One region of the Nonomuraea sp. NPDC050404 genome, then DNA from elsewhere that is predicted to be linked to it. Evidence: riboswitches for the same ligand, from Rfam matches in the RefSeq annotation. Region 1 holds a riboswitch; each other region holds the start of a gene.

Region 1 (10,133 bases):
GCCGTCCCCGCCTCCGCCGGTGGCGATGGCCGGCGCGAGCACGCCGCTGATCGCGGTGGCCAGGCCGATGAAGACCATCCGCCACTGCAGCAGCGAGGTGCGCTCGTGGTAGTCGTGCGTCATCTCGCCGGGCATCGCCTTGTACGGCACCTCGAACAACGCGTACGCCGTCGCCGTGGCCAGGAAGCAGACCCCCACGTACAGCGCGGCGGGCACCCCCGTCAGCGGCGGCCCCGCGAACACCAGGAAGAACGCGACCGGCAGCGTGCACGCCCCGGCCAGCAGCCAGGGCCGGCGCGGCCCCCAGCGCGAGGTGGTCCGGTCGGACCAGCGCCCGACCAGCGGGTTGATGACCAGGTCCCAGATCTTGGGCGCGGTCACCACCACACCGGCCAGCCACGCGGGCACGGCCAGGAAGTTCGTCATGTAGAACAGCAGCAGCAGGCCGGGAACGGCGTTGACCGTGGCCGTGCAGAACGAGCCGACCCCGTACCCCAGGCGCACGCCCGTCGGGACGGTGGCGGTGCTCACCGCCGGTTTGATCATCCACTCATTAGAACCGAGCGAGGGCTTGTTTGGGAGGGCCCACTTTTCCGCGAGGCCCTGACCTGGCCGGGCCCGCCTGCGGGGGCCCGGCGATCGGTCAGTCCGATACGTCGGCGCACACCACGTGCGCGCCGATCTCGATCATCCGCTGCTCGCTGCGCGAGTCGGCCACCCTGGCCATCAGGATCGGCGCCCCGGAGGCGGCGAACTGCGGCAGCCGGGCGCGGACCAGCCGGTGCAGGTCGCGTACGACGTCCTCGGCCGCCGACATGTGCACCTTGACGTGCAGCATGATCCCGGTCGCCCCGGACGCCGTGCCCGCCTCGGAGATCCAGACGTGGTGCACCAGCGGGAAGTCCATGAGCAGGTACGCGATCGCCTGCCGCAGGGCCGGCAGGATCGGGTGCGTACACCGCCGGTACCCGGGATCCACCTGCTGCATCGGCCCCGACAGGTGTGGCCGCGGCGCGGGCACCCACGGGAAGGCGGGCGCCTGCGGGCTGGGCGGGGCCACCTGGGCCAGCGCGGCACCCCGCGACACGGTGGCCATGGCGCCCGTCGCGTAGGCGGCCGGCACCGCCCCCGACAGTACGGGCGTCGGGCCCGACCGCGTCGTGGTCATGAAGCGCTGGAGGTCGTCGATGGGCACGGCCGCGGCGGCTGGTCCGGCCGCGTCGATGACGATCTCGCGCACTCCGGTGACGCGCTGGATGTCCAGGATGGTGCCGGCGTCACACGCCGACAGGGAATGACTGCCGCGATGCCTGGCATAGGTCATGGGACCGGTGTAACCGAGCAGGACCCGGTCACCGGCTTGGGTCGTCCCAAGGACGACGGAACGATCTGGTCGCACTGCCACCAGGACTCCACCGTCGGCAAGAGCGCTCAGCAGGCGGTGGGGCGTGCCATGCTGTGCGAGCACGTCGGCAAGCGCAGGATTCCCGATGCTCATATGACGAACCATAGGTAGTCGGCCACGGCTTATCAGGCTAATGGCGAATAAATCTCCCGATCAAGACAAAGATGCGCCCGGGATGGATGAGTTTTCGGTCAGGGGGGTAGACCGGATCTCGTCTCAGATGGTGGGCTCTCGTGAATACGTTCACAAGCTGCGGATACACTCTGTGGGACCGCCGAGGGGGATCCGTGGACGTGTCCCCCCGAAGCCCGCCGTGCCCTAAGGATCCACACCAGTGAACAAGCCCGTCGTTCTGGTCGCAGAGAAGCTGTCCGAGGCTGGCCTCGCCGTACTCGGTGCTGATTTCGAGGTCCGCCACACCGACGGCGCCGACCGTTCCCAGTTCCTGCCCGCCCTCGCGGACGTGGACGCGCTGATCATCCGCTCGGCCACGCAGGTGGACGCCGAGGCCATCGCCGCCGCGCCCAAGCTGCGGGTGGTCGCCCGCGCCGGCGTCGGTCTGGACAACGTCGACGTCGAGGCGGCCACCAAGGCCGGCGTCATGGTCGTCAACGCCCCGACCTCCAACATCACCAGCGCCGCCGAGCAGACCGTCACCCTCATCCTGGCCAGCGCGCGCAACACGGCCCAGGCCCACGCCGCGCTGAAGAACGGGGAGTGGAAGCGCTCCAAGTACACCGGCGTCGAGCTCGACGAGAAGATCGTCGGCGTCGTCGGCTTCGGCAAGATCGGTCAGCTCGTCGCGCAGCGCCTGCTGCCCTTCGGCGTCGAGATCGTCGCCTACGACCCCTACCTGCCGCCGGCCCGCGCCGCGCAGCTCGGCGTCAGGCTGGTCAGCCTCGAAGAGCTGATCAAGATCTCCGACTTCATCACCGTTCACCCGCCGAAGTCCAAGGAGACCGTCGGCATGATCGGTGACAAGGAGCTGCACCAGGTCAAGCCGAACGTGCGCATCATCAACGTGGCGCGCGGCGGCATCGTGGACGAGAGCGCGCTCTACTCGGCGATCAAGGAGGGCCGGGTCGCGGGAGCCGGCCTGGACGTCTTCTCCAAGGAGCCGTGCACCGACAGCCCGCTGTTCGAGCTGGACGAGGTCGTCGTCACCCCGCACCTGGGCGCCTCCACGCACGAGGCCCAGGAGAAGGCCGGCACGCAGGTCGCGCGCAGCGTGAAGCTGGCGCTGGCGGGCGAGTTCGTGCCGGACGCCGTCAACGTCCAGGGCGGCGTGGTGGCCGAGGACGTCAAGCCCGGCCTGCCGCTGGCCGAGAAGCTCGGTCGCGTCTTCACCGCGCTGGCCGGCGAGGTGGCCACCAAGCTCGACGTCGAGGTGCGCGGCGAGATCGCCGGCCAGGACGTGCGGGTGATCGAGCTGGCCGCGCTCAAGGGCGTCTTCGCCGACGTGGTCGAGGAGCAGGTCACCTACGTCAACGCGCCGCTGCTGGCCAAGGACCGCGGCATCATCGTGGAGCTGGTCACCAGCGCCGAGAGCCCCGACTGGCGCAACGTGGTGACCGTGCGCGGCGTGCTGGCCGACGGCCGTACCGTCTCGGTCTCGGGCACGTTGTCCGGCCCGCGCCAGATCACCAAGATCGTCGAGGTCAACGGCTACGAGATGGAGATCGAGCCGACGGCCCACCTGTGCTTCTACACCTACGCCGACCGCCCCGGCATCGTCGGCGTGGTGGGCAGGCTGCTGGGCGAGCACAACATCAACATCGCCTCGATGCAGGTGGCGCGTGACACCAAGGGCGGCAAGGCGCTCATCGCGCTGACCGTCGACTCCGCCATCCCCGCCGAGATCGTCGAGCAGATCGGCGCCGAGATCGGCGCCGACAGCGGCCGCTCGGTGGACCTGGAGGACTGAGGTCTCATCAGAAAGGGCCGCCACCCGCTCCGGGTGGCGGCCCTTTCGCGTCTCAGCATGCGAGATAGTAGGACATCCAATGAGAATGCTCAGGTACTGTTACCGGTAATGCGCCAGGTCTTCGTACTTATTACCTGCCGCGGCGGGGCCTGTTAGGGCAGGTCGGCAACCCGTCGCGGAGAGCGGCGTGCGTGTCGGCCAGTAAGTCCCTTCGTCCGGTCCGCGACCCGGACCAACGAGATCAGGCCCGGTCGGATTCGCGACCGGAGTCCGGCTGTTTTCATCCGACGCGTCCGCGAAATGAGATGAGTCACATGTACGAGATGTATGCCTGGAACCGCGCCGAAGAGCACGAGGACGAGGCCGCCGAGGCCGTGCAGACCGCGCTGGACCGCCGCGACAACGGCGGCGCCCCGCAGAACCTGAGCCGGTAGAGCGCCCCCTCGGACCCCGCCATTCAGAACCTGCCCTCAGACTCCGCCGTTCAGAACCTGAGCCGGTAGAGCACCGCCGTCCGCCGCATCGCGGGCAGCAGCTTGACGATCGCGGCCACCATCCGGTGCGAGGCCGACAGGCGGTCGAACCCGTCGATGTCGAACGCGCTCACTGCCGCCAGGCAGTGCAGCCCCGGATGTACGGCCGGCAGCGCGGCGGGGCCGTCGATGCTCCAGTGCATCGTGGCCCCGGCCTTCTGCACGGGCTTGTTGAGCCGCTGGAGCCGCAGCCCGAGCGGGTTCAGGGCGTCGAAGGCGAACTCGCCGCCCGGGAAGCGGTCCACGATCGCCCGCACCAGCGCCGGTCCCTCGACCTCGTCGAGGTAGTAGAACAGGCCCTCGGCGACGACCAGCACGGGAGCGTCGCCGGGGACCTGCTCCAGCCAGCCCAGGTCGGTGACCGAGGTGCCGATCAGGTCGTAGCCGGGCCGCTCGGGGAACAGCCGCCGGCGCAACTCGATGACCTCCGGATAGTCCACGTCGTACCAGTGGACGGTGGGCGGCGGGTCCATGCGGTGCACGCGGGTGTCGAGCCCGCAGCCCAGATGCAGGACGGTCGCCTCGGGGTGGGCGTCCAGGAACTCCGCGGCCCACCGGTCGATGAAGCGCGCCCTGAGCGCCACGGCCCTGGCCGTGCCGGGATTGATCCCGGTCTTGCGGAAGTCGTGGTCGATCCGGTCCAGTGCCTGCGCGGCCAGCTGGTCGCCGAGTATCGGGTGGGGGGATCGCGCGTCGAGTGCCCTGCCGTACAGGGTGGCGAGGAGAGTCGCTTTCTCCTCGGTTAGATGCACCTTCTCTGGTGACATATCCGACACGCTACGCCCGCGTGCGGCCCCGGGCGCACCGGGGCCGCACTCAGGTTCCGCTACAGGACGGCGGTGGGCATGGACGGGGCCGGAGCCTCACGTTCCTTGAGGTAGGACGTCCAGCGGCGGACGCCCTGGGGATCGGGCCGGACCGCGCCCACGAAGGACTGCCGGCGCCAGTCGGACAACTTCTCCTCCTTCACCACGTCGCCGGAGCTCGGCGCGTGGACCATGTAACCGGGCTTGGAGATCATCCCCACGTGGCCGAGGCCGCTGAAGAAGACCAGGTCGCCGGGCTTGAGGTCCTTCCAGGCGATCTTCCTGTCGAAGGCCCCGTACTGCTGGCGGGCGGTGCGCGGCAGTTCGATGCCCGCCGCCTCGTACGCCCGCAGCATGAGCCCCGAGCAGTCGTAGCCCCGCTTGCTGGTGCCGCCCCAGACATACGGCGTGCCGCGTTTGTCCATGGCGAAGGCGAGGGCGACCTTCCATGAGGGCGTCGGCGCGCTCTCCTCACGTACGCGCTTGATGTCGGCGCCGGTCAGGGTGGTGGGGTCCTGGTCCTTGGCGGCGGTGGCGTGTGCCGCGGGACTGGCCAGGATGAGCCCGGCGGCGCCCGTTGCCAGGGCGATGGCCGCACGAGCCATGACGATGCGAGACAGAACACTGTCCTTCCATACGGCCGGCCGGGTTAGCTGACGGGCTCGGGCCTGGAAGACAGCCCTACGGCGACGTGTCGCCGATTCGCCCCTGGGGGGAAAGGTGGGTCCCCGGCTCCGCGCAACGGCTGCGCGGATTAGGCCCGACGGACACTAACGAAACGGTCAAAAGGTCGCAAACCGCCCAAAGCGGGATGTCCGGGAAATGAGATGAGTGTTCGTTAGGCGAGACGAGCCGGTAAGGTTGCCGTCATGGAGTCGCGTAACATCCGCCTGGCCGTCATCCCTGGGGATGGCATCGGCGCCGAGGTCGTCGCAGAAGGGCTCAAGGTCCTTGAGGCAGTGGGCACGAAGATCGAGCCCACGCACTACGACCTGGGCGCCGCACGCTACCACCGCACCGGCGAGACGCTGCCGGACGCGGTGCTCGAAGAGTTGCGCGGCTACGACGCCATCCTGCTCGGCGCCGTGGGCGACCCCAGCGTGCCGCCGGGCATCCTTGAGCGCGACCTGCTGCTGCGCCTGCGCTTCGAGTTCGACCACTACGTCAACCTGCGCCCGGTCAAGCTGCTGCCCGGCGTGGAGACGCCGCTGGCCGACACGCTGCCCGAGAACATCGACATGATCGTCGTCCGCGAGGGCACCGAGGGTCTCTACGCCGGCACGGGCGGCGTCATGCGGCGCGGCACGCCGCACGAGATCGCCACGCAGGAGTCGCTCAACACCGCCCACGGGGTCGAGCGCGTGGTGCGCTACGCCTTCGAGAAGGCCAAGTCCCGGCCGCGCAAGAAGCTGACCCTCGTCCACAAGACCAACGTCCTGGCCTACGCCGGCGACCTGTGGCAGCGCACGGTCAACCGGGTGGCCGCCGAATACCCCGAGGTCACCACCGACTACTGCCACATCGACGCGGCCTCGATGTTCTTCGTCAGCCAGCCCGAGCGCTTCGACGTGGTCGTCACCGACAACCTGTTCGGCGACATCATCACCGACCTCGGCGCGGCCATCGCGGGCGGCATCGGCCTGGCGGCCAGCGGCAACATCAACCCCGAGCGCACCGCGCCGAGCATGTTCGAGCCGGTGCACGGCAGCGCGCCCGACATCGCCGGCCAGGGCAAGGCCGACCCCACCGCGACCATCCTGTCCGTCGCCATGCTCCTGGACCACCTCGGCCTGCGCACCGAGGCGGCCAAGGTCGAGCAGGCGGTCGCCGACGACATCGTGGAGCGCCTGACCGGCTGGGCCAACCGCACCACGCACGAGATCGGTGACGACATCACCGGGCGAGTATCCGGCTAGGACCGCCTAGCCCCGGAAACGCGCCTGGCGGTCCTAGGAGGACTGCCGGGCGCGTTTTCGCGTTTCCAGCGTTCCGGGATGCGGCGAACCACCCCATCGGCCCCTTGCCATCCCATATAGCGAGACAATAGGAAGTACGGACTGCCCTGTCCGGGCACGGCTGCAGGCCGCCGCAGGTGCGCAGGCAACCGGTAGATTCCGGTAGATTTCGGTAGATCGCAGAGATAAGGACCGACGTCATGACCATCGCTCAGAAGCTCAGCTTCGACGTGCAGCTATCCGACCACGCTCGCACCGCGGCCGAGCGGGAGCAGGTACTGGCGAATCCCGGTTTCGGGCAGACCTTCACCGACCACATGATCTCGGTCGACTACACCGACGGCGTCGGCTGGCACGACGCCAGGCTCATGCCGTACGGGCCGCTCTCGCTCGACCCCGCCACCTCGGTCTTCCACTACGCGCAGGAGCTGTTCGAGGGCCTGAAGGCTTACCGGCAGGCCAACGGCTCGATCGTGACCTTCCGCCCGTACTCCAACGCCGCCCGCTTCAACCGCTCGGCCTCGCGCATGGCGATGCCGGAGCTGCCCGAGGCGACCTTCGTGGACTCGCTCGAACTCCTCGTCGAGACCGACAGGGAGTGGGTGCCCACCACCGAGGGGCACAGCCTCTACCTGCGCCCCTTCATGATCGCCACGCAGGCGGGGCTGGGCGTCAACTACCCGTCCAAGACCTACAAGTACATGGTCATCGCCTCGCCGGCGGCCTCGTACTTCACCGGTGGCCTCCAGCCCGTCTCCGTCTGGTTGTCCACCGAGTACACCCGCGCCGCCCCCGGCGGCACCGGCTTCGCCAAGTGCGGCGGCAACTACGCCGCGGCCTTCGTCGCCCAGCGGCAGGCCGTCGAGCACGGCTGCGACCAGGTGGTGTGGCTGGACGCGCACGAGCACCGCTACGTCGAGGAGATGGGCGGGATGAACCTGTTCTTCGTCTTCGGCGACAAGCTCGTCACCCCGGCGCTCACCGGCACGCTGCTGCCCGGCATCACCAGGGAGTCGATCCTGGAGCTGGCCGGCGACCTGGGCCTGGAGACGGAGGAGCGGCTCATCTCGGTGGACGAGTGGCAGTCCGCGTGCGAGTCGGGCGAGCTGACGGAGGTGTTCGCGTGCGGCACGGCCGCCGTCGTGACGCCGGTGGGCACGGTCAAGGGCGCCGACCGCTCCTGGACCGTGGCCGACGGCACGCCGGGCCCGGTGACGATGCGGGTGCGCGAGGAACTCGTCGGCATCCAGTACGGCACCCGTCCCGACACGCACAACTGGGTCCACAAGATCGTCTGATGCGACCGGCCCGCGGGGACCTCCGCGGGCCCGCGCGTTCAATGAAAGTGGCTGATGATGAAGCGGTTGATGGTGGTCGCGCTGGCGTGCGCGGCGATCGCCGTGCTCGGGGTGTTGTCGTTCGCCGGCTCCGGCGCGTCGTCCGAGGGGGTGAAGCTGGCCCGGCAGGACGACGGCTCGATGATCCTGGCCGACCTGGGCAGCGAGGCTCCCGTGCTCGACGTGTACGAGGACTTCGACTGCCCCATCTGCAAGGAGATGCACTCCAAGGTGGACGCCACCATCCAGCGGCTGGCCAGGGAGGGCAAGGTCAAGGTCGTCTACCACACCGTGACGATCTTCCAGCAGGAGCCCATGCGCTCCAACTCCATCCGCGCCGCCTCGGCCGCCCGCTGCGTGCCCGAGGAGAACTGGCTGGCCTTCAGGGACGCCCTGTACGCCATGCAGCCCGCCCCCCACGGCGAGGCATCCGGCTTCACGGTCGAGGAGCTGGCACAGGCCGCGCGGAAGGCGGGCGCGTCGGTGGACTCGTGCGTGACGTCGCAGTCGTACGCGAAGTCACACCTGGCCGAGACGGCGAAGATCCCGCTGGAGGGCACGCCCACGGTGGTGCTCGACGGGCGGATGCTGGGCAACGAGGCGCTCGACCCGGCGGCGCTGGAGCGCGTCATCACGGAGGGCAACGGAATCCGGGTGTGAGCCGCGCGGCGTCCCACAAGGTGAGACCGGTGTGCCAGATGGTGAATCCATGTGGCAGACTGGGCGGCACCATGTTCTACGGTCTGCTCATTATCGGCAGGCGCGCTGGCTGACGCAGGGACACCGCCAGCGCGCAGACCTCTCACGTCCGTGAGGGGTCTTTTTGTTTTCCCGAGGACGACACGCTTCTCCAGAGATGAGAAATCCATGGCCGACGACCGCTTCCACGTATACGACACGACGCTGCGTGACGGCGCGCAACAGGAGGGCCTGAACCTCACCGTCGCCGACAAGATCGCCGTCGCTCGCCACCTGGACGGTCTGGGAGTCGGCTTCATCGAAGGGGGCTGGCCCGGCGCCAACCCCAAGGACACAGAGTTCTTCAGGCGCGCTCGAACAGAGCTCGACCTGAAGCACGCGCAACTCGCCGCGTTCGGCGCGACCCGCCGGGCAGGTATGAAGGCAGCCGACGACCCATTGGTGGCCGCGTTGCGCGAATCCGGCGCGCCGGTCGTGACCCTTGTCGCCAAGAGTCACGACCGGCACGTGGAGCTGGCCCTCCGCACGACTCTCCAGGAGAACCTCGCGATGATCCGCGACACGGTCTCCCACCTCCGTGCGGAGGGACAGCGAGTCTTCCTCGACGCCGAGCACTTCTTCGACGGTTACAAGTCCAACTCAGCCTACGCGCTGGAGGTTCTCAGGACCGCCGCCGAGGCCGGCGCGGACGTCATCGCCCTGTGCGACACCAACGGCGGCATGCTCCCCGACGAGCTGGCCGAGATCGTCCAGGACGCCGTACGCACCAGCGCCCGCGTCGGCATCCACTGCCACGACGACACCGGCTGCGCCGTGGCCAACACCCTGGCCGCCGTCAAGGCGGGCGCCACCCACGTCCAGGGCTGCGCCAACGGCTACGGCGAGCGCTCCGGCAACGCCAACCTCTTCACGGTCGTGGCCAACCTGCAGCTCAAGCGGGGCTTCGAGCTCGTGCCCCAGGAGTCGCTGGCCGACATGACCCGCATCGCCCACGCGATCACCGAGGTCACCAACGTCACCCCCAACTCCCACGCCCCGTACGTCGGCATGTCCGCCTTCGCGCACAAGGCCGGGCTGCACGCCAGCGCCATCAAGGTGGACCCCAACCTCTACCAGCACATCGACCCCGCCGCCGTGGGCAACGACATGCGCATGCTCGTCTCCGACATGGCCGGCCGCGCCTCCGTCGAGCTCAAGGGCCGCGAGCTCGGCTACGAGCTGACCCCCGAGCACACCAGGACGCTGGTCGAGCGGGTCAAGGACCTGGAGTCCAAGGGCTTCACGTTCGAGGCCGCCGACGCCTCCTTCGAGCTGCTGCTGCGCGACACCGTGAGCGGCGAGCGCCGGCGCCACTTCGAGGTCGAGTCCTGGCGCGTCATCGTGGAGCGCACGAAGGGCGGCGAGCTGGTCAGCGAGGCCACGGTCAAGCTGCACGCCAAGGGCGAGCGCATCGTGGCCACGGGCGAGGGCAACG
Region 2 (10,133 bases), on a different contig from region 1:
CGGCACATCACGCTCGACCGCACCATGTGGGGCTCCGACCACGCCGCCTCGCTGGAGCCGTCCGGCCTTGAGCACCTCGTCCGCGACATCCGCATCATCGAGCAGGCCATGGGTGATGGCGTCAAGCGTGTCTTCCCCGGTGAGGAGGCTCCGAAGGCCCGCCTGCGCCGGGTGACCGTCTGACCGCTCCACCAGGAAAGAAACAGCACATTGATCACACTCTCGGTCGTCGTGCCGGTGCGGGACGGCGAGCGCTTCATCGCCGACGCGCTCACCTCGCTGTCCCGCAACGCGCGCCGCGACTTCGAGTTCATCGTCGTGAACGACGGGTCCGCGGACGCCACGGGCGACATCATCGGCGACTTCATCGGTGACGTGCCAGGGCTGAACGTGCTCACCAACCCCGCTCCGGTGGGGCTGGCGGACGCGCGGAACACGGGCCTGTCGGCCGCGACGGGCCGGTACGTCACGTTCATGGACGGCGACGACTGGCTCGCCCCCGGCTATCTGGCACGGCTCGTCGAGGCCATCGACGGGCTCGGCTGCGACTTCGTACGCGCCGACCACGTGCAGGTCGAGGGCCGCAAACGGGTTGTGCACCGCGCCCCGCTGGCGCGACGGGGCGCGGTGCTCGACCCTCGCGACGCCATCCTGCCGGCCGGCGTGCGGACCATGGTCGACTACCCGTACGCGTGGGCCGGCATCTACCGGCGTTCCCTGCGTGACCTGCTGCACTTCCCCGGCTCCCTGCACACCGCCGAGGACCGGCCGTGGATCTGGCGGCTGCACCGCGAGGCGGCCACCTTCGCGGTGGTGTCGCTGGCCGGGGTGTTCTACCGGCGCATGGTGTCGGGGTCGCTGACGCAGGTGGGCGACGAGCGCCAGTTGCACTTCTTCGACGCCTTCGAGCTGGTCTTCAAGGATCTGGAGACGGAGTTCCTGCCGAAGGCGGTGCGGAACTTCTGCGCGCTGCTCGCCCACCATCTGGAGATCGGCGACCGGTTCACGCCCGAGTTGCGCGCCCGCTTCACCGAGCGGGGCGCGCAGATGGTGCGCGCGCTGCCGCCGGAGCTGGTGGCCGAGTCGGTGTCGCGGATGTCCGTGGCGCGCGAGACCACCCTGCGGGCCCTCGTGCCCGACCTGCCCCCCAGCCCGCACGTCCGGGTCCGCCGGGACCGGGAGGAGACATAAGAGTGAAGGTCTTCTACGCCTCGACGCTGTTCGGGGCGATGTCGCTGGCGGCCGCGATCGACGACGGCCGCTTCGGCGACGGCCGCCGCGTCCTCGTGGTCTCCAACAACGCGGCCATCCCCGAGGTGTCGATGCCGCTGGACCAGACGCCCGGCTTCGGGGTGCTGCGCAAGCGCTTCGACCGGGTGGTCTCCTGGAACGAGCTGATCGCGCCGCTGCACCCCTCCGACTGGCGGGCGCGCGTCATCGAGGTGCCGATGATGGAGCGCCTCATCCGCTCCCACTGGGGGCTGGACGAGGTCGAGGAGCTGGTCCTGGAGTCGATCGCGGTGCCGCCGGCGCGCACGATCGCGGGCCTGGTGCGGGACTGCCCGATCTCGGTGTACTCCGACGGGCTGATGAGCTACGGCCCCACCCGTGACCCGCTGCCGGCCGAGATCTTCCGCCGCATCGAGCGGCTGATCCACCTCGACCTGGTGCAGGGGCTCAAGCCCCTGCTCCTCAGCGAGTACGGCGTCGCCCCCGAGATCCTGCCCGAGGAACGTTTCCTGTCGGTCGTGCACGAGGTCACCGCCACGGCCCCCGACATGCTCGCCGGGCAGGCGATCATCCTGGGCCAGTACATGTCGGCGCTGGAGATCGTCACGCCGGAGGAGGAGGCGGGGCTGCACGAGACCATGCTCAAGGCCCTGGCCGCGCGCGGCTACACCAACGTCGTCTTCAAGCCGCACCCGGCCGCCGGCCGCCGGCACGCCCAGCTCCTGCGCTCCGCCGCCGAGTCCATGGGCGTGCGGCTGGCGGTGATCGGGGAGAGCGTGCCGGCCGAGGTGTGCTTCGCGGCGCTGCGGCCGGAGCTGGTCGTGGGCTGCTTCTCCACGGGGCTGGTGACGGCGCGGCGCTACTTCGGGCTCGAAGTGGCCTCGTACGGTACGGACCTGGTGCTGGAGCGGCTGACCCCGTACGAGAACAGCAACAGGATCCCGCTCACCATCGTCGACGCCCTGCTGCCCCGGTTGTCGGCCGAGGGCCACATCGAGCGCCCGCCGGTCACGGACGTGCAGGCGCTGGTCCGCTCGGTGGGCTACTGCATGCAGGCCGACACCTACCCGGACCTGCGGCCGGACGACATCGCGTTCGACCCGCGCTACTACAAGCGCAAGCGCCTGGAGACGCTGGGCTTCGCCGACAAGCCCAGCGCGTTCACCAGGATCCGCAGGAAGATCAGGTCAGCGATCTGAGGTAGCGGCGCATGCGGCGCTTGGCCCGGTAGCCCACCCGCAACATCTTCGGTGGCACCTCCACCCGGAGGCGGGCCCTGCGCCGCCCCGCCGCGTGTTCCGGCCCGTCGAGCAGTGACCTGGCGGGCACCCGCGATCCCTCTGCCACCAGCCCGCCCAGCTGCCCTGTCCAGTCGTTGCGCAGGGGCGGGTGGAAATAGTTGGCCGCGCACCACTCCTTCGAGGCGTGCCGGAAGCCGCCCCCGGCCAACTCGTCCAGCGTGCCGAGCAGGTCGCTGTCCTCGAACACCAGGTTGATCATCTCGGCGCTCACGCCGAAGTCGCTCAGCACCAGCGACGGCACGCCCATCGCGACGGCCTCCAGCGCCGCCGTCGAGCTGACCGTGACGAACCCGGCGGCCCGCTGGAGCTGCTCGTACATCGATCCGGCCTCGAACGCCAGCCGCCCGGGCTCGCCCATCTCGCGCCACAGCCGCTGGTAGTGGAAGCGTTCGTTGTGCGTCTGCCGCTCCTCCTCCAGCGCGCGCAGCTTGACCACCACGTCCAGGTCGGGCCGGCGGGCGGCCAGCGCGGCCAGCGCGGTCAGGATGCGCTCGCGCTCGTCCCGCTCGCGCGGCACCTTGGCCTGCGTGGCGAACACCACCCGGTTGCCGCCCGCGGCCGTCAGGTCGGGGCGCAGGAACGGCAGCCTGGCCAGGCCGACCGCCCCTCCCCCGCCGAGCCTGCCGGCGATCTCGGAGAACTCGGCCACCTCGCGCTCGCTGTGCACCACGAACAGGTCGCAACCGCTGCGGAACACCCACGCCTTGTCCGTGGCCGGCACCGAGATGCCCGGCAGCCCGCTGGCGAACACCGGCCGCGGCCGCAGGTCGCCCAGCGTCTCGGCCACCAGCACGTCCACCACCGGGCCCGTGCACGCCACGAGGATCACATCGGGCCGCGTCCGCTCTGCCAGCCGCCGCACCGAGCGCGCCGAGAGCACCGGCGGCGCCTCGAGACCGCCCACTGCGGCGGCGATCTGCTCCGGCGAGGGGGCGATCGGGGTGCGCACCACGACCAGCTCGGTCACGCAGCCCGGGGGCAGGTCACCGAGCAGGCAGGCCGCCCATTTCAGGTACGAGTCGGAGTCGGCGACCGCCAACACTTTCAACTAAGACACTCCGGTCAAATGCGAGCGCAGGGCGGGGGCCGCCCTGCTGGTCCACCAGTGATCGGGAACGTCCACGGGCTCGACGGCGACTCCGCGCGGGCTGAGCAGCACCCGCAGCGAGGTGATCGCGGTAGAGGGGAGGCTGAGCACGCGCTGGCCGGACTCCAGGCCGCGCAGCGTCAGCTCGGCGGGCACGCCCGCTTCGTGCACGGTGATGCCGGGACGCTCCCGGATCAGCGCGACGTCCACGGGGTCCTCGCGGCGGTGCGGGTAGTAGGCCAGCGGCTCGCGCGCGGCCAGTTCGGTCAGCCAGCGCAGGTACTGCTCGCGGTGGACCAGGCCGTTGCGGACCAGCGAGGTGCCGAGCACGACCGTGCGCTCGTTGGGGCCCTCGGCGCTGGGCGGCTGGGAGCGCAGCCAGGCGAAGTCGTGCCGTACGAGGTCGATGCCGGCGTCGCGGACGGCCTGTTCGAGCTTGTCGTCCACGTTCAGCGCGGTGAACACGGAGACCTTGCTCAGGCGCAGCCGCAGCGCGGCGGCCAGCCCCAGCGCGGCGCGCGGCCCCGTCGGCTTGACGCGGGCGCGCAGCAGCGGCCGGTACGGGCCGGCGGCGAGCAGTTCGAGCAGGTGCAGCGTGGCCAGGCCGTCGTCCACGATGACGATGCGGCCGGTCCTGGAGGTGAGCCAGCGCAGCTGCACCTTGCCGGAGAAGGCGTCCCCGACCGCCTGCACACGCCTGGGCATGCGCTCGCGCGGCTCGGCCAGCTCCACGCCCTCGGGCATCCCCAGCGAGCGCAGCTCGCGCCGGGTGGCCTTCAAGGGCCGAAGGCCCGCACGCGGCACGACGACCGTCTCGGGGCCGAGGAGCCCGGCGTGGTGGGCCTCGACGGCGCACAGCATCTGGAGCGGGGACTCCACCCAGGCCGACGCCTGTTCGACCACTCCTTGCCCTCCCAGCGGGGTGATGGCCCGTTCACGACCGCTTCAAGCTAGCCCCACCGCCTTAAGGGGTCAGAAACGCTGCGTGAACAATGGAGGGTATGAATTCGCTTCTGCTCAACACCGACGGCGTGCAGATCCCGCAACTCGGGTACGGCGTCTGGCTGATTCCGGCCGACGAGGCCGAGCAGGCGGTCTCCGCCGCGATCAAGAAAGGCTACCGGCACATCGACACCGCCGCCGGATACCACAACGAGGAGGGCGTGGGGCGGGCCGTGCGCGAATGCGGGCTGCCGCGCGAGAAGGTGTTCGTGACCACGAAGCTGGGCAACGCCGACCACGAGCGCGCCGAGGCGGCCTTCGAGGAGAGCCTGTCCCGGCTGGGCCTGGACTACGTGGATCTCTACCTGATCCACTGGCCGGTGCCGGCGCGGGGCACGTACGTGCGGGCCTGGCGGGAGCTGGAGAAGATCTACCGGAGCGGGCGGGCCAAGGCCATCGGCGTCTCCAACTTCACCGTCCAGACGCTCACCAGGCTCATGGACGAGACCGACATCACGCCGGCCATCAACCAGATCGAGCTGCACCCGTACCTGCAGCAGCGGGAGTTGCGGGCCTTCCACGAGGCCAACGGCATCCTCACCGAGGCGTGGGGCCCGATCGGGCAGGGCAAGGGGCTGCTGTCGGACCCGGCGCTGACGGTGCTGGCGGGCAAGTACGGCAAAACGCCGGCGCAGATCGTGCTCCGCTGGCACCTGCAACTCGGCAACGTGGTGATTCCCAAGTCCGTGACGCCGGCCAGGATCGCGGAGAACATCGACGTCTTCGGCTTCATCCTCGACGGTGAGGACATGGCGGCCATCGGCGCTTTGAACAAGGGACAGCGGCTGGGCCCGGATCCGGAGACGTTCGCCTAGTGACTTTTGTGGCGGAAGTTATTCATGTGGCGAGTGGCGGGTAATCCCTTTACATACCCACATGACCGGAATTTTACGTTACCGGATACGATCTGCCGCGTGCGAGATTTCACATGGGGAATAGCGGCGACCGGCGGCATTGCCCGCGTCGTGGGCGCCGCGATCGTGGCGGAGCCGGGAATGCGGGTGGCCGCCGTCGGTTCGAGGAACCTGGTCAGGGCGCAGGCCCTGGCGGCGGAACTGGGGGCGGCGTCGGCGTACGGGTCCTATGAGCAGTTGTGCGCCGACCCGGCGGTGGACGCCGTCTACGTGGCCACACCGCACGCCCAGCACCTGCCGGTGGCCGCGGCGGCCATCGCCGCGGGCAAGGCTGTGTTGTGCGAGAAACCGCTGGCCGCGACCCTGGACGACGCGGAGAAGATGGTACGCATGGCGCGCGAGGCGGGCGTGTTCCTGATGGAAGCGATGTGGATGAGGTTCAACCCGCTCATCCGGCTCCTCGCGGCCGATCCGCGCTTCGGGGAGATCCGCTCCGTGCAGGCCAGTTTCGGGTTCGCCGCGGCCTATGACCCGGCGCACCGGCTGTGGGCGCCGGAGCTGGGCGGGGGCGCGCTGCTGGACCTGGGGATCTACCCGTTCGGGCTGGCCCAGCTCCTCCTGGGCATGCCCTCTGACCTGCGCGTCACCGGCTCGCTGGCGCCCACGGGGGTCGATGCGGAGGCGGCCGGGGTGTTGCTCTATCCCGGCGGCAGACACGCTCTCGTGGCGACCTCATTGCTCGGGAATTACCCCAACCAGGCCAGTGTTGTGGGCAGGCAGATGCGGGCGGACATCCCGGCGCCCTTCTGGGCCCCGCAGCGAATCATCCTCACCGGTCCATCCATGGACCCGGAAGAGCATGTGCTCGATCCGGCGGACAACGGATACGCCGGAGAGCTTCGCGAAGTCCGCGCCGCCACGGCCGAGGGCAGGACCGAATCCTCGATCATGCCTCTTGACGAATCCCTTGCCATGATGGGGCTTCTGGCCGACGCTCGCGGGCAAATCGCTTAGCCGGGCCTTTATGGATTTGTAATCCTCTTGCCTCATGTATTACCTTATGAGGCGTCTTGAGACATACGTCCGGTTTGTCCCGGCTATGTCTGACCATCGCACGAAAGATCGCAGGATAGTCCTGTGACCGCTGAATCCGCCTTCGGGCGGAACCGGGGACCCATGTCCTTTGGGGTGAATCGGCATTCCGATGCCGTAGGGCAGCTTCCACGCCCGAACCCGTCAGCTAACCCGGTAAGCGGCATGGAAGCAAGGAGTAACCCCCTCGATGGCCAAGCATCGCATCACCGCTGCCAAGAAGAGCATCGCCCGCGCCGCGCTCGGCGCGACCGTCCTCGCCTCGGGCCTCGGCGTCAGCGCCGGCGCGGCCCAGGCCGACACCGCCACCGGCGTCGCCGCGGCCACCGCCGCCCGGCACCCGGTCACGGCCGTCGCCGCCCACAAGGCCGGCACCGACGACCGTACCGAAACCAAGATCAGCGCCACCGCCGAGCAGGTCCTGGCCCTGGCCAAGTCCCAGGTCGGCACCTCGGAGAACGCCAGCGGCGGCGGCACCAAGTACCAGGACTGGTACGCCGCCTCGCAGCGCGCCGGCGAGACCGTCGCCCGTGACGGCGGCAACCGCAACGCCTACCTGAACGCCGCCTGGTGCTCGATGTTCGTCTCCTGGGTCGGCGAGCAGACCGGCGCCCGCCCGCAGGTCGGCTGGGACGCCTACACCGTCTCGCACGCCAAGTGGTTCGCCGCCAACGACCGCTGGGGCACCGAGGCCAGGCCCGGCGCCGTGGTCTTCTTCTCCTGGGGCGGCGGCAAGAGCCTGAGCGACATCCAGCACGTCGGGTTCGTCGTGAAGGACAACAAGAACGGCACCATCTCCACGGTCGAGGGCAACACCGGCAACGGCAAGGTCGAGGAGCGGATCCGTCCGAAGTCGCAGGTCGTCGGCTACGGCTACCCCGAGTACGCGGCCTGATGGGCCCTGCTTGAGAGGCTCCCTGCCTTCCGTGTGACCACGAGCGCGCGTCCCCTTCCGGGGGCGCGCGCTCGCCGCGTTCCAAGCGCGCGTCCCCTCAAGGGCGCGCGCTTGCCGCGTTCCGGGCGCGCTTTACCGTGTTCCGCGGCGGGACCACGTGCTCGCCGCGTTTCACCCAGGAGGTCAGCCCACGGCCGAGACCTGGCCGCGGAAGGTGCGGCGGTAGGCCGCCGGGGTGGTGCCCAGGGCGCGGTGGAAGTGTTGCCGCAGCCCGTCGGCGGTGCCCAGGCCCGAGCGCTCGGCCACCGCGTCGATCGTCAGGTCGGTGGTCTCCAGGAGTTCGCGGGCCCTGGCCAGCCGCTGCTGGTTGAGCCAGCGCAGCGGGGTGGCGCCGATCTCGCGCGCGAAGTGCCGGCCGAAGGTGCGCAGGCTCATCCCCGCCCGCTGGGCGAGCTGGTCCATGGTGAGCGGCTCGTGCAGCCGGGCCAGCGCCCAGTCCAGCACCGGGGCGAGGCTCTGCGGGGCGGGCACCGGCCGTACCGGGGCGAACTGGGTCTGGTCCCCCTCCCGGTGCGGGGCGACGACCATGCGGCGGCCCACCGCGGCGGCGGCCGCCGTGCCGTAGTCCGTACGCACGATGTGCAGGCACAGGTCGATGGCGGCGGCCGTGCCCGCGCTGGTCAGGATGTCGCCGTCGTCGATGTAGAGGGCCTGGGCGTTGACCCGGACGCGGGGGTGGCGGCGGGCCAGCTCATCGGCGTACTTCCAGTGTGTGGCCGCCTCGCGGCCGTCCAGCAGCCCCGTCGCGGCCAGGACGAAGGCGCCTGAGCAGAGGGAGGCGATGCGGGTGCCGCGGGCGTGCGCGGCGCGCAGCGCGTCCACCAGTTCGGCCGACGGCTCGTAGCCGACGTCCATCATGCAGGCCGGCACCACGATCAGATCCGCCTCCTCCAGGGCCTCCAGACCGTGCTCCGCCTGCATGCGCAGGCCGCCGGGGCCGCGCAGCGGGGCGCCCGGCGGCTCGGTGGCGCACAGGACGAGCTCGTAGCCCTCGCCGTCGAAGACCGTGCACGGCACGGCCAGCTCGAACAGGGCCGAGGGGTTGAGTACGGTGACGGCCACGCGGAGCGGTTCAGTGCCCATGGCGTAAATCTAGCGCATCCTGACGTTTCTGCCACTCGTTCTTCGTCGCCGCAGGTCGGAGTATGGGTTACATGCATCGACCACTGATTCTGGGCGGCGCCGCCGCCATCGCCGTGACCTTCGGCCTGGCCCGTTACGGCTATGGGCTCTTCCAGCCGCGCCTGGCCCGCGAGTTCGACCTGTCCATGTCCGTGGTGGGGCTGATCGGCAGCGCGACCTACGTCGGCTATCTCCTCGCCCTGCTGCTCGCCGGCATCCTGGTGGCCCGCTTCGGCCCGCGTCCCGTGGTGGTCGCGGGCGGCGTCTCCGCCACCGCCGGGATGACCCTGGTGGCCTTCGCGCAGGGCCCGGCGATGCTGACGGCCGGGCTCGTCCTGGCCGGCACCAGCTCCGGCTGGGCGTGGACGCCCTACTCCGACGTGGTGGACCGGGCGGTTCCCGCCGGGCTGCGGGCGCGTGCCATGGGGGTGCTCTCCTCGGGTACGGCGTTCGGCGTGGTGGTGGCCGGGCCGCTCGCGCTGCTCGCCTACGGCACGGGTTGGCGGCTCGTCTGGCTGCTGTTCGCCGCGATGGCGCTGGCCATGACGCTGTTCAACGCCCGGGTGCTGCCCACCGGCACGCACCGCCCGGCGCAAGGCGGCCCGCGGGTGGGGCTGCGGTGGTTCGCGCGCCGGGCGGCGGTGCCGCTGTACGCGACGGCCGTGGCCTACGGCCTGGTCGGGTCGGTCTACTGGCAGTACGCGGTGACGGCCGTCGAGGACGGCATGGGCGACGGCCGGGCGACCGCGCCGCTGTTCTGGACGCTGATGGGGCTCGCGGGCATCGCGGGCGTGCTCGTCGGGCACGCCATCGACCGGCACGGGCTGCGGCGGGTGCACGCCGGGATGTTCGCCGGGCTGAGCGTGGCCGTGGCGCTGCTCGGGCTGGCGCCGGGGTCGTTGCCCGCGGTGATCGTGTCGGCGGTGTTGTACGGCCCGCTGTTCATGGCCGGCTCCGGGCTGCTGTCGTTCTGGAGCTACCGGCTGTTCCCCGACCGGCCCTCCACCGGGTTCAGCGCCACGGTGGCGTTCCTGGCGGCGGGCACGATCGCCGGGCCGGCGGTGCTGGGCTTGGTGGCCGACGGGTACGGCCTGCGGGCGGCGTTCCTGGCGACGGCCGCGGTGTCCCTGCTGGCCCTGCTCGTCCGGCCGCACACCACCGGGGAGGCCCGGCCCGCGCCGAGCCCCCGCCGCGGCCGGGAAACGGTCTCCTGCGGCGTCTCGAACTCCGCCTGACGCGGCCCTTCCCGCCTCACTCGACGCGAACGTCCCCGCCTCTCCGGGCGGGGACGTCGGCGCGTCTCTTGGCGGAGACGTCCGTGCGTCTTTCGGCGAGGACGTCCGTGCGTCACTTGGCGCGGGCGTCCCCGCGTCGATCAGCCCACCGCATAGGCGCGGGTGATGGTCTGTGTGAGGGTGGTGCCGGATTTGCCGGTTACTTCGGCCCGGAGGGAGACAAATCCCGCCTTATCGGGGTTGGTCAGGGTCGCG
Region 3 (10,133 bases), on a different contig from region 1:
CTCCAGGCGGTAGCGGGCCCAGGACTCGGCGAACAGCAGCGCCGCGCCGAGCACGCCGACGACCAGGTTCACCGCGAGCAGCAGCGGCACGGTCAGCAGGGGCTCGGCCGCCAGCCACTCCCACACGCCGGTCGCGATCCGGCTGGTGAACCTCTTGAGCCCGAAGGAGTCGAGTGCCTTGTAGAGCATGCCGAGCACCACCGCCGCGCCCGTGAAGGTCCACACCGACAGCGGCGCGTACCTAATCCACGACCAGCTCAGCTCCGCCAGCGGCCCGTCCTCGCGCGCGGCCTCCTCCTCCTGGTGCAGCAGCGTCCGCCGCAGGGCCTCGGCCTCGTGCCTGCCCAGCGGGTCGAGCGCGACCTCGTCCCCGTCGCCGGCGTGCTCTCCCGTGCCCACCTTGACCACGGTCAGGCCGAACATCCGCAGCACGGGGTCGGCGCGCAGGTCCACGCTGCGCACCCGGTCGCGCGGGATCGAGCGGTGCTGGCGGGTGGCGATGCCCGAGCGCAGTTCGAGGCGGTCGGGGGTGAGCCGCCAGCGGGTGGCACGCAGCCTGAGCAGGTCGTACGCGACCACGCCCGCGACGATCAGCACCGCCGCGCCCGCGCACACGGCCACGATGCCGCCCACCGGCCAGTCGCGGCCCACCAGGAACCGCACCAGCCCGGCCGTCGCGCCCGCCACGAGGGCCAGCGACTTGACCGCGGAGGCGTACACACTCCGCCGCGCGAGCCGCTCCCACACAGCACCACCGGCCGCCAGCTCGGCCGCCGTCCGGGGCGCCGCTTCGCCCACCGTCTCGGTGGTGGATTCCGTCCGTCCGGCGGCGTGTCGGCCGGTCATGTCGCGTCCCCCGGCGTGGCCTGGGTGAGCGCGGTCAGCCGTTCGGCCAGTTCGGCCGCCACCTCGTGGTCCAGCGCCTCGATCTTGATGGCCCCGGCCGAGGACGCGGTGGTCACCGTGACGTCCGCCAGCCCGAACAGCCGCTGCACCGGCCCCCGCGCGGTGTCGACCCGCTGGATCCGCGACATCGGCGCCACCCGCCAGGTGTGCGTCAGCCACCCCTTGCGCGTGTAGACCGCCTCGTCGGTGACCTCCCACCGCTCCACCCGGTAGGCGGCCCGCGGCGCGACCAGGGCCAGCACCAGGCACGCCACCGCGAACACCGCCGCACCCGCGCCGAGCCAGAGCCCCCGCTCGGTGAGGAACCAGTACGCCGCCGGCGCCGCCCCCGCCACCGGCACCATCAGGATGAGCCACTGCACCGTCCACCACCGCACGGCCCGGGGGTCGGCCCGGTTGCGCGGCGGACGCAGCATGGTCGTGCTCATTCGCTCTTCTCCGATTCGGGGATGACCAGCAGCACGAGCCCGAGCACGCCGATCACGATGGCCGCGAACACCTCATATCCCTCCAGGAACGGCACGTGGTTGACCACGATCAGGTCGTGCGCCCACCGCCACCATCCGAGGAGGCCGTTCACCAGGCCGGCCAGACCCTGCAGGAACAGCAGCCAGCCGAACACCTTCAACACCGCTTGCATGCCATCAGCCTCCTCCGCCCGCGGGGTCGCCCGCGTCGGTCCTTGGTCTCCTCAGGCACCGACTTTGGTCGCTGTCGCCCTTCCTCCGGCAGGGCATAACCTCGATGAACGATGAAGGGACTGCGGGGGGATCGCGCCGAGTACCGGTGGGCGCTGCCGTCGGTGCTGCTCGGCGACGGCAGCGCGGGCGGGCGGGTGCGGCGCTCGACGCGCGACTGGTTCGTCGACATCGTCATGTTCCTGGTCGCCTGCGGTCTGACCTTCCTGTCCCTGATCGAGTTGCGGGCCCAGAACCCCTCCGAGCCACTGCTGATGATCGAGCAGGTGACGGGGGCGCTGTCGTGCGCGGCGATCTGGCTGCGGCGCAGGTGGCCGGTCACGCTCGCGGTGGTGACCGCCCTGCTCTCGTCCTACCTGGAGCTGCCGGGCGGAGCCTCGCTGGTGGCGTTCTTCACGGTGGCGGTGCACCGGCCGTTCAAGATCTCGGGGCCGATCACCCTGCTCAATTTCATCACCCTGATTCCCTATGTCTGGTTGCGTCCCCAGAGCGAGCTGGACCAGGTCTGGACGGCGGCGCTCGGTGTCGCGCTCATGCTCACCGCGTTCGCGTGGGCCATCGTGATCAGGGCCAGGCGGCAGCTCGTCTGGACGCTGCGGCAGCGCGCCGACAGCGCCGCCGAGGAGGCCAAGCGGCTCGAACGCGAGCGCATCGCCAGGGAGATGCACGACGTCCTGGCGCACCGCATCTCGATGCTCAGCCTGCACGCCGGCGCGCTGGAGTTCCGGCCCGACGCGCCGCCCAAGGAGATCGCCAGGGCGGCGGGGGCCATCAGGAGCAACGCCCATCTGGCGCTGGAGGACCTGCGCGAGGTGATCGGCGTGCTGCGCCACTCGGCCCCCGGCGACGACGACCTGGTGCCCGACCGGCCGCAGCCGACGCTCGCCGACCTGCCCGCGCTGGTCGAGGAGTGCCGGCAGGCCGGCATGGACGTACGGCTCGACCAGCAGGTCCGTGACATCCCCGAGGGGCTGGGCCGCAACCTCTACCGCATCGCGCAGGAAGCACTCACCAACGCGCGCAAGCACGCGGGCGGCGCGCCGGTGGTGGTCACCGTCGAGGGCAGGCGCGGCGCGGGGCTGTCGGTCGAGGTGCGCAACCCCCTGTGGGCGCGCCACGGCGCGCGCATCCCGGGGGCCGGCGCCGGGCTCATCGGGCTCACGGAACGGGCGGAACTGGCGGGTGGCAGGCTGGGGTACGGTCCCACGCCGGAGGGGGAGTTCGTGGTACGGGCCTGGCTGCCGTGGCCGGTCGAGACGACTCGGGAGGACGGCGTACATGACCGTTGACGGTGGAGACCACTTGGGAGGACGACGCGAATGACCGTTGACGGTGGAGACGACTCGGGAGGACGAGGTAAATGACCGTTGACGGGCCGATCAAGGTGCTGATCGTGGACGACGACGCGATGGTGCGGGCCGGGCTGTCGATGATCCTCGGCGGCGCGGCCGACATCGAGATCGTCGCCGAGGCCGGCGACGGGGCCGAGGTGCCGCCGCTGGTGAGCGAGCACCGGCCCGACGTGGTGCTGATGGACATCCGCATGCCGGGGATCGACGGGCTCACCGCCACCGAGACGCTGCGCCGCACGTCCGAGCCGCCCGAGGTGGTGGTGCTGACCACCTTCCACGCCGACGCGCAGGTGATGCGGGCGCTGCGGGCGGGCGCGGCCGGGTTCCTGCTGAAGGACATCGCGCCCGGTGACCTGGTGCAGGCCATCAGGAAGGTGGCCGCGGGGGAGCCGATCCTGTCGCCGGCGGTGACGCGGCAACTCATCACGCACGTGTCCGACCCGGAGCCCGAGGAGGGCGGCGAACGGGCCAGGAAGCTGCTCGGCCGGCTCAGCGAGCGGGAGCGGGAGGTGGCCACCGCCATCGGGCAGGGCAAGTCGAACGCCGAGATCGGGCGGGAGCTGTTCATGAGCGTGCCCACGGTCAAGGCGCACGTCTCCCGCATCCTGACCAAGCTGAGCCTCAACAACCGGGTCCAGGTGGCGCTGCTGGTCTACGACGCGGGCTCGTAGCCGGCGAGCAGTTCCTCGATGGTGGCCCGGTGCAGCACCAGGTCGTCGGGGTCGTCGGGCATGGGCTGCTCGCCGAAGTGGATCCTGCGCTGCCAGACCCTGGCCATGATGATGCCGTGCCGCAGGGCGGCGTACAACTCGTAGAAGTCCAGGTCGCGCGGCTCGTAGCCGGTCAGCTCGCGGTAGGTGGCGCAGACGTCCTCGCGGCGCATGAAACCGGGCAGGCCGGGCAGGCCCGCGCCGGTCGTGATGTCCTGGAAGAAGCGGTGCAGGAAGATCATCCAGGACAGGTCCAGCTCGCGCGGCCCGACGGCCGCCATCTCCCAGTCGAGCACCGCGACCGGCGTGAAGTCGCGGAACATCATGTTGCCGATCCTGGCGTCGCCCCAGGAGAGCACGTCGGGGCCGGGCTCGTCCGGCCAGTGCTCCTCCAGCCAGGCGAACGCGCGCTCCAGCAGCGGGATGGGGCGCCGGCCGTGCGCCCACGCGTAGTAGGCGCGCTGGGCCGCCACGTGCGCGCGCAGCCCGGCCTCGCCGAGCGGGGCCAGCTCCTCGGCCGTGAAGGCGGTCTGGTGCAGCGCCGCGAGGATCCCCACACTCGCGTCCTGCAGCCGCCGCTGTTCGGCGGGGGAGGCGTCGTGCAGCCAGCCCCCGAACGTGTACGGCATCACGTCCGGCGGCACCTGCCCGTCGGCGCGTTCCATGACGAAGAACGGCGTGCCGAGCGGAGCGGGATCCGGCTCGAACCAGAGGGTGCGCGGCGCTGGGATCCCAGCTTTTTCCCTGGCCAGGCGCATAATCTCGAACTGCGCCCGCAGATCGTATGCAGGGAAGACAGGAACGGCTTCCACCGCAGGTGCGAGCCTGGCTACGCAGCGCGTACTGTCTCCGTTCCAGGTGGCGGTGAAGAACAGGGTCTCGCTCGACAGCCCGTTTTCCGACGGTCTGGACATCTCGGACACCGTGGCGTCCGCACCGAGGCGGCCACGGAGCCAGACGGTGGCTCTTTTCCGTAATTCGTCCAGGTCACGGGTGGAAGTACGCAGCTGTTCCGTCACAGTGGGCCTCCCGGGTGGACATATGCCCCTCGACAGTCGTATACCCCCTAGCAAGCGCTTGTCCATATACGGGTGGCCGTTACGGTCAGGTACGCAACAGCCGTACCCTTGTCTGAAAGGGCATGTCACGAAGGGACAAGTGGGATGAGTTCAGCGGGTGAAGGCCTGTCTCGCCCGCTTCCCGAGCAGGTGCGGCTCAACGTGGTGGACCTGGCCTCCCAGGTCCTCGGGTCGATGCCCGCTGTCGCCATACCGGCACCCCTGCGCGGCATCGCCAAGTTCGACCCGCGCAAACGGGCCAGGCTGGGCGGCGCGCCCATCGCGGCGCAACTGGAGAACGACAAGAAGTTCCGCGAGCTGGTGGCGGAGTCCGTGGCCGCGGGCTGGCCCGAGCTGGTCGCCTCGCTGGCGGAGGGCAACGTGCCCCCGGCGGCCGACCCGGTGATGGTGGCCGCGGCGGCCTACCTCACCCGGCCGCCCGGCTGGGCGGAGATGATCGAGGTCGCCCGCATCGATCTGGAGCAGTCGGCGGTGGCGGCCGAGGGCTCCGAGCGCGAGGAGGTCGTGGCCCGGCTGCGCGAGCAGCTCGCCGCGCAGAAGAGCTCCGCCAAGGAGGAGTCCGACCGGCTGCGCGAGCAGATCAAGATCGCCCGCGGGGAGAACTCCGAGCTGCGCCGCAAGCTGCACGACGCCCGGGAACGGGCCAAGGCCGCGACGCGCAAGGCCGAGGAGTCGGAACGGGGCGCGGAGGAGGCCAGGTCGGCCGCGGTGGCCGCGGGCAGCGCGGGCGAGTCCGAGCTGCGGCGGCTGCGCGAGCGGCTGGCCGATGTGGAGAAGCAGCTCGAAGCCTCGCGCCGGGCCGCCCGCGAGGGCAGGAGCATCGAGGACGCCCGCATCCGGGTGCTGCTCGACGCGCTGCAGGACGCCTCGGCCGGGCTGCGCCGCGAGCTGGCCCTGCCCACCACGATCAGCCGGCCCGCCGACTCGGTCGCGGCGAGCACCGGCGAGCGCCCCGGCGTGCGCGGGATGCCCGCGCGGGCCCTGGCCGACGACGACCCGCAGCTGCTCGACCAGCTCCTGGCGCTGCCACAGGTGCATCTGATCATCGACGGCTACAACGTCACCAAGACCGGCTACGGCACCCTCACCCTCGCCGACCAGCGCAACCGCCTCATGACTGCGCTCGGCGGCCTGGTGGCGCAGACCAGGGTCGAGGTGACCGTGGTCTTCGACGGCGCGGAGCTGAACGCGCCCGTGCAGGTGGTTGCGCCGCGTGGGGTGCGGGTGTTGTTCAGCGCGCCGGGGGAGATCGCCGACGACCTCATCCGCCAGCTCGTGCACGCCGAGCCGCCCGGCCGGGCCATGGCCGTGGTGTCCTCCGACCGCGAGGTGGCCGAGTCGGTCAGGCGAATGGGTGCCAGACCCGTTCCGTCTGGCATGCTGCTGCGCCGGCTGGGCCGCGCATAAATTATGAAAAAGTGGGTTTAGGGCGCTACCTCACCCTGCACTTCTGTACTATTTCGCCCCAGGTACATCCCCCTTGGAGGCGACACAGTGAGGTTTGGTCGGGTGCCGGTGGCCGCAGGTCTGACGATCGGACTGGTGCTGACCCCGGTAGGAGCGGCCCTGGCTGATCCCCGGCCCACCTTGGCGCAGGCAAAGGCCAAGCTCAAGAAGCTCAACGACAAGGCCGACAAGGTCGTCGACCGCTACAACACGGCGACCGAGAACTACAAGAAGTCCAAGGGCACCTACACCAAGCTGAACGACACCTACAAGCGCAAGCTGGCCACGGTCGCCGAACTGCGCGAGCAGGTGGTCGGGATGGCCGTCGACAGCTACAAGCTCGGCGGCGACGTCACCTCCTTCCCCGGCCTCATGGGCTCCGACAACCCCGGCGCCATGCTGACGGGGTGGGCGGTGGCCGGGCAGCTGTCACGGGAGCGGGCCGAGAAGCTGGCGGCCTTCAACGAGGCCAACCGCGGGCTGAAGGCCGATCGCGACAAGGCGCAGAAGGCCCTGCAGGGGGCCGACAAGGAACGCGACTCCGTGGAGAAGGAGCGCTCGGAGATCCGCAAGCTCATCGCCCAGCAGGAGAAGCTGCTCAGGAGGCTGGGCGCCTACAACCCCGGCAACCCCAACAGCACGGGCGTCAAGTACACGGGTCCCGCCTCGGGGAACGCCGCCGCCGCGCTGCGGTTCGCGTATGCGCAGATGGGCAAGCCTTACGTCTTCGGCGGCACAGGGCCGGGCGGGTACGACTGCTCGGGGCTCACGCAGGCGGCCTGGCGGGCGGCGGGCCTGTCGTTGCCGCGTACGACGTGGCAGCAGTGGGCCTGGGGGGCCAGCCGCAAGGTGGACATGGACTCACTGCAGGCCGGGGACCTGATCTTCAGCGAAGGGCTCGGGCACGTCGGCATTTATGCGGGTAACGGGGAAGTCGTCCACGCGCCGCAGACCGGTGACGTCGTGAAGGTCACCAAGCTCTCCAACTACGGCCGGAACGTGGTCGGCGCGATCCGCCCGTAACCCCTTCTCTCTCACTCCCGGCACTCATTCCCGGCCGGTTTCGGTCGTGGTCGTGCGTGGGATTTGGTCCTGCTGGGCTGATCTCACGCTCCTCTCTTCGAGAGTTTCAGCGGTGCCGGATGTTTCGTGATGGTTGGGTGCGGAACGGTGCGTAGCCGAGGCCGTCAGATCGCGTTCGTCTACGATCCGGCATCGTAGATATGGGGCCTGGCTCGATGTGATCCGTCGTTGGTGCAGGTATTGCCGGGAACGGCGTGTGGCGTAGATATGCCGAAATATCGCACTCAATGCGACGGGTGATGCGTGGTCGGCCGGGAGCGCTCCCAGTGGGGATGCTCACGTTTATCCAGTGACAAATGTGACTTAAGGGACGGATGGGACCTGACAAGCGGCTGCTCCGGCAAGTGTGAGCAGGGTCACATTTCGGTAACAGAACCTGGTGTTCCAGCAGGGGTTTCGATACCGACTCATCCCCCTGACTGATCTTTACAGCCTGACGCACCCTTTGCCGATCCTTGACCTTTCGGCGTAGCTTCTGGCGTCGTCGCGGTGAACAAGCCATGTCGCCGCGAACCGGCATCGGTCCCTCCCGATGTGAGACAGATAAAAATCCGCCGGTCGCACCCGACGATCCCCACGGCAAGACCTTCGATCGGGACGGCGACCTGCCGAATCCGTGCAGCCAGGAGGCACGGAACCGGGGACCCAGCGATCCCACGTTTCCCCAGGGATCAGGGGTGAATCGGCGCGCCAATCGCGCCGTAGGGCGACTTCCAGGCCCGAATCCGTCAGCTAACCCGGTAGGCGTTCGTGGAAGACACAAGGAGAAATCCTGTCTAATCCCCTGCAGAACCCCCGCCTGTCCCGCCTTGCCCTGAGTGGCGTTGCACTCACGATGTCCGTGACGGCCGGAGGTCTCATCCTCCATGCCCCAACGGCTCAGGCGGCGACCACGAGCGATTCGGCCGGTTCGACGACCGCGGCGCAAACCACCGTCAAGACGTCGAAGAAGGTCACGGCCGCCCATCGACGGGCAGCCAAGGTCGCTCGGCAGCAAGCGAAGGCCCTCAGGGCCGTCGCCGCGGCCAAGAACCAGATCGGTGACCCGTATCGGTACGGAGGCACGGGACCTGGTTCGTTTGACTGCTCCGGCCTCGTCCAGTTCGCCTGGAAGAAGGCCGGGGTCAAACTCCCGCGTGTGGCGAGCAGCCAGTTCGCCCGAGTCCGGAACAAGATCGCCTGGCGGAACCTCAAGCCTGGTGACCTGATGTTCTTCAGCGGGCTTGGTCACGTAGGTATGTACGTCGGCAAGGGCAAGATGATCCACTCGCCTCGGACAGGCGAACGGGTACGCATCGACAAGCTGGGCGGATGGCGTAAGTCGTCCTTCGTCGGAGCGGTTCGTCCCGGCATGTGAAGAAGCCCCGTCCGGATTCTCGGAGGATTTCCCGGATCCGGACGGGGCTCTCGCATGTCCCCACCAAACCCGCCAACTCCCCACGCCCGCTCGCCCCTCGCCCCGCCCTGGCAGCCCTTGGCCGTCCCGACTCCGGCGGTCTCGGCAGCCCGGCCCTGGGGGCCGGCGGGCGGATACTGAGCTCGTGGTGGCCGGGTAACTTGGGCTCGCGTGACGGCGGGTCACCGGTGAAGGGTTCAGCGGCCGTTTCCTGGAGGGCCATCAGCCGAAGTGCGGCGGGTGGGAAACCACGGCAACGCGTAATGGATGGATGAGGTGTCGGGTGAGGCGGCGAGCGGTGGTGGGGGCTCTGCTGCTGTTCGTCCCCGCCGGCGGCGGGGCGCTCTCCGGCTCGCCGATTCTTCCCCCGCAAGCGCGTGACCTGTGGCCAGGTCGCGCGGTCGTCAGCCGGGGCAGGCGCTCCACCGTCGTCGGGCATGACACCGCCCCGCCCGGCCTGCTCGATGAACTGGCTCGCCGGGCCGACGGCGCGGGGCGGAGGGTCTCGGGCGTGCTCGGCCGCCCGCTACGACCGCTCGTCGTCGTGCCGGAGTCCAAGCGCGAGGCCGCCAGGCTGGCGGGAGTGGCCGGGGTGGACGGGCTGGCGGCCGTGGCCGACGAAGGCCGGGTGATCGTCGTGCCCGAGTACTTCGCCGCGCTCAACCCCACCGGCCGGGACGTGGTCCTGACCCACGAGCTCACCCATGTCGCCGCCGGTACCGATCGCCTCCCGGTCTGGCTGTATGAGGGGTTCGCCGACTACGTGGGCTACCGCGACTCCGGGCTGCCCGTGAAGACGGCCGCCGCCGAACTGGCCGCCGAGGTGCGGGCCGGGCGGCTGCCGAGTGCTTTGCCCGGACCTGAGGCTTTCGCGGCGGATGGGCGTGACCCGGACCGGCTGGCGCGGGCGTACCAGGCCGCCTGGCTGGCGTGTCGCTTCCTGGCTGACCGGTTCAGTGAGGGGACCCTGGTGTGGCTCTACCGTGAGGCCCAGGCGGCCGGCGTCGATCGGGCGCTCGCCTCGCTGGGGCTCTCCGTCGCCACACTGACGGCGCGGTGGCGCGCGTACGTACGAGACCAGCTCGTATGAAGGGGAGGCACATGAGCGACACCGACGACCGCAGAGACACCGGCGACGCGGCGCGCAAAGCCGGCACACGAGACGACGAGCCAAGCGAGGACGGCCTACGGGAGGACGACAGCCCACGGGAAGACGGGCTACGCGAGGACGGGCTCCACGAGGACGGGCTAGCCGAGGGCGGCGCGGAGGGCGGTGCGATGGCCGCCGTGGGCGCGGGCCACGCGGGCGGCAGTACCACCGAGGGAGCGGGCCACGCGGGCGGGACCGCCGTCGGGGGAGCGGGCGCTGGCAGTGGTGCGACCGTTGAGGAGAGGGCGGGCTCCGGCGGTGTGATCGCCGGGGGAGCGGGCACCGGCGTCGGTGAGACCGCTGTGGGAGTCGG

What was found. A riboswitch is a leader RNA that binds a small molecule or an ion and turns the genes downstream of it on or off. The one in region 1 is predicted to bind cyclic di-AMP.
Region 2: it holds a riboswitch for cyclic di-AMP, as region 1 does, so the genes downstream of both, AB0I81_RS05075 (CHAP domain-containing protein) here and AB0I81_RS19865 (C40 family peptidase) in region 1, are expected to answer to the same signal.
Region 3: it holds a riboswitch for cyclic di-AMP, as region 1 does, so the genes downstream of both, AB0I81_RS21755 (C40 family peptidase) here and AB0I81_RS19865 (C40 family peptidase) in region 1, are expected to answer to the same signal.

Annotation. Positions count from the first base shown of each region.
Region 1 is NZ_JBFAKB010000006.1:542,145-552,277, reverse strand. Features, by position in the region: gene AB0I81_RS19885 (MFS transporter) at 1-546, opposite strand, end outside; gene AB0I81_RS19880 (hypothetical protein) at 644-1,498, opposite strand; gene serA (phosphoglycerate dehydrogenase) at 1,740-3,329, shown strand; gene AB0I81_RS19870 (class I SAM-dependent methyltransferase) at 3,814-4,629, opposite strand; gene AB0I81_RS19865 (C40 family peptidase) at 4,689-5,273, opposite strand; cyclic di-AMP (ydaO/yuaA leader) riboswitch at 5,292-5,439, opposite strand; gene AB0I81_RS19860 (3-isopropylmalate dehydrogenase) at 5,538-6,584, shown strand; gene AB0I81_RS19855 (branched-chain amino acid aminotransferase) at 6,824-7,921, shown strand; gene AB0I81_RS19850 (thioredoxin domain-containing protein) at 7,976-8,620, shown strand; gene cimA (citramalate synthase) at 8,828-10,133, shown strand, end outside.
Region 2 is NZ_JBFAKB010000001.1:1,152,149-1,162,281, forward strand. Features, by position in the region: gene AB0I81_RS05040 (N-acetylneuraminate synthase family protein) at 1-183, shown strand, start outside; gene AB0I81_RS05045 (glycosyltransferase family 2 protein) at 211-1,191, shown strand; gene AB0I81_RS05050 (polysialyltransferase family glycosyltransferase) at 1,194-2,429, shown strand; gene AB0I81_RS05055 (DUF6716 putative glycosyltransferase) at 2,413-3,573, opposite strand; gene AB0I81_RS05060 (hypothetical protein) at 3,580-4,521, opposite strand; gene AB0I81_RS05065 (aldo/keto reductase) at 4,620-5,435, shown strand; gene AB0I81_RS05070 (Gfo/Idh/MocA family oxidoreductase) at 5,535-6,488, shown strand; cyclic di-AMP (ydaO/yuaA leader) riboswitch at 6,607-6,744, shown strand; gene AB0I81_RS05075 (CHAP domain-containing protein) at 6,757-7,461, shown strand; gene AB0I81_RS05080 (helix-turn-helix domain-containing protein) at 7,645-8,604, opposite strand; gene AB0I81_RS05085 (MFS transporter) at 8,676-9,878, shown strand; gene AB0I81_RS05090 (S8 family serine peptidase) at 10,019-10,133, opposite strand, start outside.
Region 3 is NZ_JBFAKB010000007.1:335,814-345,946, forward strand. Features, by position in the region: gene AB0I81_RS21715 (PH domain-containing protein) at 1-846, opposite strand, end outside; gene AB0I81_RS21720 (PH domain-containing protein) at 843-1,334, opposite strand; gene AB0I81_RS21725 (hypothetical protein) at 1,331-1,546, opposite strand; gene AB0I81_RS21730 (histidine kinase) at 1,658-2,893, shown strand; gene AB0I81_RS21735 (response regulator transcription factor) at 2,965-3,627, shown strand; gene AB0I81_RS21740 (phosphotransferase family protein) at 3,609-4,580, opposite strand; gene AB0I81_RS21745 (NYN domain-containing protein) at 4,830-6,152, shown strand; gene AB0I81_RS21750 (C40 family peptidase) at 6,240-7,214, shown strand; cyclic di-AMP (ydaO/yuaA leader) riboswitch at 7,871-8,036, shown strand; gene AB0I81_RS21755 (C40 family peptidase) at 8,110-8,631, shown strand; gene AB0I81_RS21760 (hypothetical protein) at 8,954-9,760, shown strand; gene AB0I81_RS21765 (M48 family metalloprotease) at 9,772-10,133, shown strand, end outside.